Regions from separate parts of the Vibrio sp. KUL78 genome, predicted to be linked through region 1. Evidence: predicted binding sites of a transcription regulator. Region 1 holds the regulator's gene; the other holds the start of a gene.
What was found. Region 1 encodes MetJ, which represses methionine synthesis genes. Its sites were predicted from a motif close to TTAGACNTNTANANGTCTAA; they were not measured.
Positions count from the first base shown of each region.

Region 2: metK (methionine adenosyltransferase) is a predicted target of MetJ. The motif match lies at 1,829-1,848, and genes of this name have one in related genera.

Region 1 covers NZ_AP045837.1:3,284,057-3,288,589, forward strand. The annotation lists gene AC6I8Y_RS15265 (bifunctional aspartate kinase/homoserine dehydrogenase II) at 1-1,196, opposite strand, end outside; gene AC6I8Y_RS15270 (O-succinylhomoserine (thiol)-lyase) at 1,203-2,372, opposite strand; gene metJ (met regulon transcriptional regulator MetJ) at 2,644-2,964, shown strand; gene AC6I8Y_RS15280 (malic enzyme-like NAD(P)-binding protein) at 4,112-4,533, opposite strand, start outside.
Region 2 covers NZ_AP045837.1:3,147,973-3,152,505, forward strand. The annotation lists gene tkt (transketolase) at 1-1,614, opposite strand, end outside; gene metK (methionine adenosyltransferase) at 1,925-3,076, shown strand; gene AC6I8Y_RS14620 (DUF2189 domain-containing protein) at 3,457-4,251, shown strand; gene AC6I8Y_RS14625 (SprT family zinc-dependent metalloprotease) at 4,324-4,533, shown strand, end outside.

The DNA of each region.
Region 1 (4,533 bases):
GCGCCTACTGCGGCCAGCATGGAATAGCCTTCTTTGAGCTTAATCTCAGCTTCAATAGCCAGGTCTTGCAGCTCAGTAAGCGCGCCAGAGGCAATTTCCGCGGTATAAGCAAGGCGAAGTCGAGATTGGTCCGCCTGCGCTTCAAACGCTAACGGTGCCAATTGTGCACGCTTAAGACTATTGAGCACTTCAGTCTGCGCACGCTCAAAGTCGTGACCCGCACCAAATGCCAGTTCAATAAGCAAAACTTCATCGAGTGACGTGATGATTTTTGCGCCGCGCCCTGATGCAAGCACACGCTCAATGCGTGTTGACCCGGACTCAGGCTGATAGCTGCAGCGTAGATTCAAGTCCATCGCACTTTGAGCAACAGGCTGAAGCGTACGACTGTGCAATACAGGTGCTGCAAGACGCGCCAGTTCGCTGGCTTCATCTAAACGTAGCAAAGGCAATAGACATGCATCACTCACCACGCGTGGATCCGCGCTGTATACACCTGCAACGTCACTCCATATCGTCACGCATGACACTTCCGCCAATGCGCCAATCACAGTAGCAGAATAGTCAGAGCCATTACGACCCAGCAGCACGGTTTCGCCGCATTCACTTTGCGCCATGAAACCAGTGATCACCACACGGTGATGCGCATGCTGTGCCAATACTTCTTTGATCAGCGGGTAGGATTTAGCGCGGTCTACCTCTGGCTGAGTGCCGAACTCAGCGCGAAGGAAGGCTCTTGCGTCCTGTGCGACTGCAGGCAAATCGCTCTGTCTAAGCAGCGCAGCCAATAGGCGTGAAGACCACACCTCGCCGTGTCCTAATACCGATGCGCGCTCAGCGTCTGTGAGCGGATAGCTAAGCTCACCAAGCGTGCTAAATTCGTCGTGTAACTGAGAGACCAGACCTTCGGCTTCTTCACCGGTTAGTAGTGACTCCACCAGCTCAATCTGAAACTGACGAAGCGCCTGTAGGTGCTCGTGCGCAATGCGCCCATCTTTATTAAGCGCATCTAGAAATTCGATGAGACGGTTAGTGGTTTTACCCGCCGCCGAGACCACGATAAGGTCTTCTTCATTAGAGTAGTCTTTTAAGATAGAGACCACTCGGCGATAACATTCAGGGTCTGCTAAGCTGCTGCCGCCGAATTTGTGCAACTGCTTACCGTGTCTGTTATTCAGGGTACTGCTTTGACTCATGCCGGCTTATCCTTTAAATGCAGATGCTTTCTCAAACGCTTGGGCAAGGTCATCAATCAGATCTTGCGCGTCTTCTAGACCAACAGAGAGGCGAAGGAGCTGCTGAGAAACGCCCGCTTCGGCTAATGCTTCTTCGCCCATCGCACGGTGCGTCATAGACGCTGGGTGACAAATCAGACTTTCGACGCCACCAAGAGACTCTGCGAGCGAGAATAGCTCTAGCTCACCAACAAAGTACTTAAGCTGCTCAAAGCTACCCGCGAACTCAAAGCTCAACATAGAGCCAAAACCAGACTGCTGCTTCTTAGCAATCTCATGACCAGGGTGCTCAGGCAGACTTGGGTGATAAATCACTTTTACCAATGGTTGCGGCTTAAGAAAATCTAGGATCTGTTGCGAGCTCTCTTCATGGACACGCATACGTGCGCCAAGCGTGCGAATACCACGCAAAGTCATGTAGCTATCAAAAGGCGTACCCGTCGCACCGATGCAGTTGCCCCACCATGCGAGCTCTTCTGCGTGCTCTTCGGTTTTGGTGATCACCACACCGCCAATCACGTCAGAGTGACCGTTGATATACTTGGTCGTTGAGTGAATCACAAAGTCTGCACCAAGCTCGAGAGGCTTTTGGTACACAGGTGTCAAAAAGGTGTTGTCTACTGCTACCAGCGCACCGACCTTTTTCGCTTTTTCACACACGGCCGCAATATCGACAACACGCACAAGTGGGTTAGACGGCGTTTCAAGCAAGATAAGTTTTGGTTTTTGCTCAAGCGCAGCATCAAAGGCTTGCTCGTCACTTTGGTCGACAAAGTTAACCTTGAAGTCACCTTTTTGCGCACGCGTGTTGAACAAGCGGTACGTGCCACCATAACAGTCATGGGGAGCAATAATCGTGTCTTCTGGACCTAAGAAAGCAGAAACCCAAAGATTGAGTGCAGAGGTACCACAGTTAGTCACTACCGCGCCTTTACCAGATTCCAGCTCATACAAAGCAGTTTCTAACAAACCTCGGTTTGGGTTTCCTGAGCGGGTGTAATCGTAAGTCGGCACTTCCCCAAAGGCAGGGAAACCATAGTTAGTAGAGAGATAAATAGGTGGCACCACAGCGTGATGCTGGGTATCCGATTCGATACCAGTACGTACGGCTATTGTCGCTGGCTTCCGATTGCTCATAGAAACTTCCTTTCTCAGATCGCATGGCTAGTTGGTGTAACCACAGTGTCTACTTTTACCGGTAATATGGGAACCGGCAAACGCCACAAACGTTAAAGAATTAACATTGCATTAAAATAAATATCCACATTCGTTGCCCCACTTTACTTTCCAAAATGTGAGACGTCAACACTTCTAGACGTCTATATGTCTTTGCTTATGGCAGTAAATCCCGCTAAAATTGCAGCATTCTTATTACTACTATTTATGATTAACAGAGCGAAGGTGTGTAATGGCAGATTGGAATGGTGAATACATTAGCCCATATGCGGAGCACGGTAAGAAAAGCGAGCAGGTAAAAAAAATCACAGTGTCTATCCCGCTGAAGGTGCTAAAGGTATTGACCGATGAGCGTACTCGTCGCCAAATCAATAACCTACGCCATGCAACCAACAGTGAACTATTGTGCGAAGCTTTCCTGCACGCCTACACTGGCCAGCCGCTTCCGACCGACGAAGATTTAAGAAAAGACCGTCCTGATGATATCCCAACAGAAGCGAAAGAGCTGATGACGGCGATGGGGATTGAGTTTGAAGCGTTTGATGAAGAGTAGGTAGCATTCTATTTCTAAGATCATATCTTCAAGTTCATAAGAACTTCCTCCGCTAGCTTCTGTTCAATGAGCGTAGCAACACAGTTCTATAGATACCGTCTCCCTAAAATTATCGTCACCCCTGCGTAGGCAGGGGTCTACTCAAAGCGCATACCAAGCCTCAAGAAGATTCCTGCCTGCGCAGGAATGACGCGCGCTTTAGAGGCATCACGATCAAATTTAGTCACCCCACTAGCCGCGCGCCTGCGCAGGAATGACGCGCGCTTTAGAGTCATCACGGTTAAATTTATCGTCACCCCACTAGCCGCGCCTGCGTAAGCAGGGTCTACTCAAAGCGCGTACCAAGCCTCAGGAAGATTCCTGCCTGCGCAGGAATGACGCGCGCTTTAAAGTCATCACGGTTAAATTTATCGTCACCCCACTAGCCGCGCCTGCGTAAGCAGGGTCTACTCAAAGCGCATACCAAGCCTCAAGAAGATTCCTGCCTGCGCAGGAATGACGCGCGCTTTAGAGTCATCACGGTTAAATTTATCGTCACCCCACTAGCCGCGCGCCTGCGTAGGCAGGGTCTACTCAAAGCGCGCACCAAGCCTCAAGAAGATTCCTGCCTGCGCAGGAATGACGCGCGCTTTAAAGTCATCACGGTTAAATTTATCGTCATCCCACTAGCCGCGCCTGCGTAAGAAGGGTCTACTCAAAGCGCGTACCAAGCCTCAAGAAGATTCCTGCCTGCACAGGAATGACGCACGCTATAGAGTCATCACGGTCAAATTTATCGTCACCCTACTAGCCGCGCGCCTGCGCAGGCAAGGGTCTACTACAAGCGCGCACCAAGCCTCAAGAAGATTCCTGCCTGCGCAGGAATGACGCACGCTATAGAGTCATCACGGTCAAATTTATCGTCACCCTACTAGCCGCGCGCCTGCGCAGGCAGGGGCCTACTACAAGCGCGCACCAAGCCTCAAGAAGATTCCTGCCTACGCAGGAATGACGCGCGTTTTAGAGTCACCACAGTCAAAATGTACTAATGGTCACATAGGTAACACTTTAATCCGGTCACATAAGCAACAACCATTGCACCATTCAATAAGAAAGAGGGTCATCTAGACCCTCTTCTCGTTAAATGCGTTTGGCTTGTGCCACAACCTTAAGCCATATAGCTATCGGGTAACTCAATACGAGCCACGCCAGATTCAACCGCAGCTTTCGCTACCGCTTTAGCCACACGAGGAAGCAAACGCGGGTCCATTGGCTTTGGAATGATGTAGTCCTTACCAAAGGTCAGCGCCTCAACACCTGCGGCATTGAGTACGTCTTGTGGTACTGGCTCTTTCGCTAGCTCACGAATCGCTTCTACCGCTGCTAGTTTCATCTCATCATTAATCTCACTCGCACGCACATCAAGAGCACCACGGAAGATAAACGGGAAACACAGCACGTTGTTTACCTGGTTCGGGTAGTCTGAACGGCCTGTACCCATAATTAGGTCATCACGAACCTGATGAGCAAGCTCAGGTTTGATTTCTGGATCTGGGTTTGAACACGCAAACACGATTGGCTTGTCCGCCA
Region 2 (4,533 bases), 140 kb from region 1:
CTGCTCAGCGTCACGATCTTGCTGTGTTAGGTTTTGACGAGAGAAGATAAGCGATGTAGGGCCGTCTTTACGCTCAATTGCGTATTTCCAAGCCACTGCAGACTCAACCTGGTCACATGGACGCCATGTGCTCATGTTTGGCGTCACGCGCAGTGATGCGATTTGCTCAACCGGTTGGTGCGTCGGGCCATCTTCACCCAGACCGATAGAGTCGTGAGTGTAAACCTGGATGTTTTGCACTTTCATCAGTGCTGCCATGCGCATTGCGTTACGAGCGTATTCCATGAACATTAGGAAGGTTGCACCGTATGGTACGAAACCACCGTGCAGAGCGATACCGTTGATGATCGCTGTCATACCGAATTCACGTACACCGTAGTGGATGTAGTTACCAGACGCATCGTCAGCCGTTAGCGACTGAGAACCAGACCACATGGTTAGGTTTGATGGCGCTAGGTCAGCAGAGCCGCCCATGAATTCTGGAAGCATCTTACCGAACGCTTCTAGTGCATTTTGCGACGCTTTACGTGATGCAATGTTTGCTGGGTTCGCTTGAAGGTCTGCAATGATCTTGCTTGCTTCTTGTTCCCACTGAGCTGGAAGCTCACCGTTCACACGACGCTTAAACTCAGCCGCAAGCTCTGGATAAGCCGCTTCATAAGCTGCTAGCTTCTCGTTCCAAGCTGCTTCTTTTGCGTTACCCGCTTCGTTTGCATCCCACTCTGCTTTGATGTCAGCAGGGATCTCGAATGGACCGTGTTCCCAACCTAGGAATTCACGTGCTGCTGCAATTTCGTCGTGACCTAGTGGTGCACCGTGACAGTCGTGAGAGCCCGCTTTGTTTGGTGAACCAAAACCGATGATGGTTTTAGTACAGATAAGTGTTGGACGTGGATCCGCTTTTGCCGCTTCAATCGCTGCATTGATCGCGTCAGCATCGTGACCGTCTACTGCAGGAATTACGTGCCAGCCGTAAGCTTCGAAGCGCTTAGGTGTGTCATCAGAGAACCAACCTTCCACTTCACCATCGATAGAGATGCCGTTGTCATCCCAGAACGCAATCAGCTTGCCTAGACCTAGGGTACCCGCTAGTGAACACGCTTCGTGAGAGATACCTTCCATCAGACAGCCATCACCCATGAATACATAAGTGAAGTGGTCAACGATATCGTGACCTTCTTTGTTGAATTGCGCTGCAAGAGATTTCTCAGCAATCGCCATACCAACCGCGTTAGTGATGCCTTGACCTAGAGGACCAGTCGTCGTCTCGATACCTGGTGCATAACCGTACTCTGGGTGACCTGGTGTTTTTGAGTGCAGTTGACGGAAGTTTTTAAGATCGTCAATTGATAGCTCGTAACCGCTTAGGTGAAGCAGAGAGTAAATCAGCATTGAGCCGTGGCCGTTTGACAGTACGAAACGGTCGCGGTCAGCCCACTCTGGGTTTGACGGGTTGTGATTTAGGTGAGAACGCCAAAGAACTTCAGCGATATCTGCCATACCCATTGGTGCACCTGGGTGACCTGAGTTAGCTTGTTGAACACCATCCATGCTTAGCGCGCGGATTGCATTAGCGAGTTGTTTACGAGAAGACATGTCTGCTCCTGAGTGCATTAAGCGAATTCCAAGTTTTTCATAGACTGATTGAATAATCAGCGGCGGCTATTGTCGCAAAGCCATATAGTCTCTGCAAACGATTTACCGTCATTTTTTGGCATTATCGCCGAATAATGTCGCCGGAATGTGGCGATCCACGCGCAAAATAGGCAAACGTTTGGCTATATGTTAAAAGCAAAAATCGCTTGCTAATCGAACATTGATGACTAGAATAGACGTCTAGATGTAGATACACCTACTATATATCATTGAATTTATTACAAGTGAGTGATTCGACACTCGCTTAAAAACAGTAATTGGAGCTCTCATGGCTAAGCACCTGTTTACTTCTGAGTCAGTATCAGAAGGCCATCCAGATAAAATCGCAGACCAAATCTCTGACGCGGTTCTTGATGCAATCCTAGAACAAGATCCAAAAGCACGTGTTGCTTGTGAAACTTACGTTAAGACTGGCATGGTGATGGTGGGTGGTGAGATCACCACTTCAGCATGGGTAGACATCGAAGAGCTAACTCGTGAAACTGTTCGCGAAATCGGCTACGTTCACTCTGACATGGGTTTTGACGCGGACTCTTGTGCCGTTCTAAACACCATCGGTAAGCAGTCTCCAGACATCAACCAAGGTGTTGATAAAGAAGATCCTAAAGAGCAAGGCGCGGGCGACCAAGGCATCATGTTCGGTTACGCAACCAACGAAACTGACATCCTAATGCCAGCACCTATTACTTACTCTCACCGTCTTGTTCAAAAGCAAGCGGAAGTACGTAAGAACGGCACTCTACCTTGGCTACGTCCAGACGCTAAGTCTCAGGTAACGTTCCAATACGACCAAGGTAAGATCGTTGGTATCGATGCGGTTGTTCTTTCAACTCAGCACTGTGATTCAATCTCAACACCTGACCTGCGTGAAGCAGTAATGGAAGAGATCATCAAGCCAGTACTTCCGTCTGAGTGGATCAACAAAGAAACCAACTTCTTCATCAACCCAACCGGTCGTTTCGTAATCGGCGGTCCTATGGGTGACTGTGGTCTAACGGGTCGTAAGATCATCGTTGATACCTACGGCGGCGCAGCTCGTCACGGTGGCGGTGCGTTCTCTGGTAAAGATCCATCAAAAGTTGACCGCTCTGCAGCATACGCAGCACGTTATGTAGCGAAGAACATCGTAGCGGCTGGTATGGCTGACCGTTGTGAGATCCAACTGTCTTACGCAATCGGTGTTGCTGATCCAACATCTATCATGGTTGAGACATTTGGTACTGAAAAAGTTTCTCACGACATCATCGTAGAGGCGGTTCGTCAAAACTTCGACCTACGTCCATACGGCCTGCAAGAGATGCTAAACCTACTGCAACCTATCTATAAGAAGACTGCAGCATACGGTCACTTCGGTCGCGAAGAGTTCCCTTGGGAAGCGACAGACAAAGCGGCAATCCTACGTGATTTCGCTGGTCTGTAATTACTCTTAGTCTGAGTATTTACTCCAAAAAAGCCCTCAAATTATTTTGAGGGCTTTTTTATTTTTTTAATCCTGTCTTTTCAAACACTTTGTTACAAAGTTGTTAACTTAAACTCGAATGGCTTTGATTTAATACCCTTTTGAAAATTGTGTTTTCCTGTAACACGGTCAATAGTTAATCAAAAGTGCCCTTGCGAATAGACCAATTTGCTCGGTTTGTTCGTATGCAAAATAGAGCACTTAAGAGGGGAAGACGCTAATAACGGTAAGCTGGTAAGGACACGTCAACTGCGGCGAGAGTCGCTGCTCGTGTTAACACCGCGACTATTAGCGCCATGCCCTGATAAAACGAAGGCCAGTTTGTCAATCAGGGAGGACATATGCCTCGAACTGTAAATTCTGATGACTTCCAGAAGAAACATGAAGTCAGGGATCAAGATTACGCTAAAACCATTCCGTGCAACCAACTGAGTGTATCAGCCCCATTCCACTGGCTCGCGCTCGGCTTGCATGACCTCATACGTATGCCAATCATTAGTGCTTTCTACGGACTCTGCTTTACCGCAGCGGCGGTCGCGATCGTTCTATTGGTGCAATGGCAAGGTACACACCTCGTCATTATGCCAAGCCTAGTGGTTTATATGCTTATCGGGCCTTTCTTGGCGCTGGGTCTTTATGATGCCGCTTGGGAGAGAGAAAAAGGGCACAAACCGAGCCTGTTCCATTCCATGAAAGCCATTGGTCGCAACTCAACATCACAATGGGCGTTTGCCGTGTTACTCGCGGTAGCGATGATATTTTGGATGCGTATCGCTGCGCTGTTACATGCGCTCTACCCATCAGTGCAAGGCGCTCCCCTAACTGAGTTCGCGCCGTTTTTGATTACCGGCAGTGTTGTTGGCGCGGTTATCGCAGCGGTTATCTTTAGCATTTCAGCCTTCTCGATCCCTCTTATGATGGAACGTCGAGTCGATATCATGACCGCGGTCTTCACCAGTTTTAACGCGGTGAAATCCAACATTCCGGCCATGATAGTGTGGGCTCTTATCATTTGCGGCGGTATTTTAATTGGTTTTGCCACCTACGGGATTGGAATGATTGTGACCATGCCGATCCTCGGGTACGGAACTTGGCACGCTTACCATGAGACCATCAAGAAGAAGCATCATGTCTGATGCGTTGGCATAACATCACATCCTAAGTAGAATGGCGCCCTGTTTGGGCGCTTTTTGTTTGGATTGAACTTCGTGGATGCAGAATTATCAGAGCAGCTTCACTATCTTGCTTTAAAAACACTGTCTCGTTGTATTGAGCGTGCACGTCACTACTTTGAAAGAGACTTCCCCGTCCCAGCTCTCAACTACAAGCTGCGCGGAAAAGCCGCAGGTAAAGCGTACCTACAGACCTGGGAGGTCCGTTTAAACCCAGTGCTTTTTGTCGAGAATCAACAGGCGTTT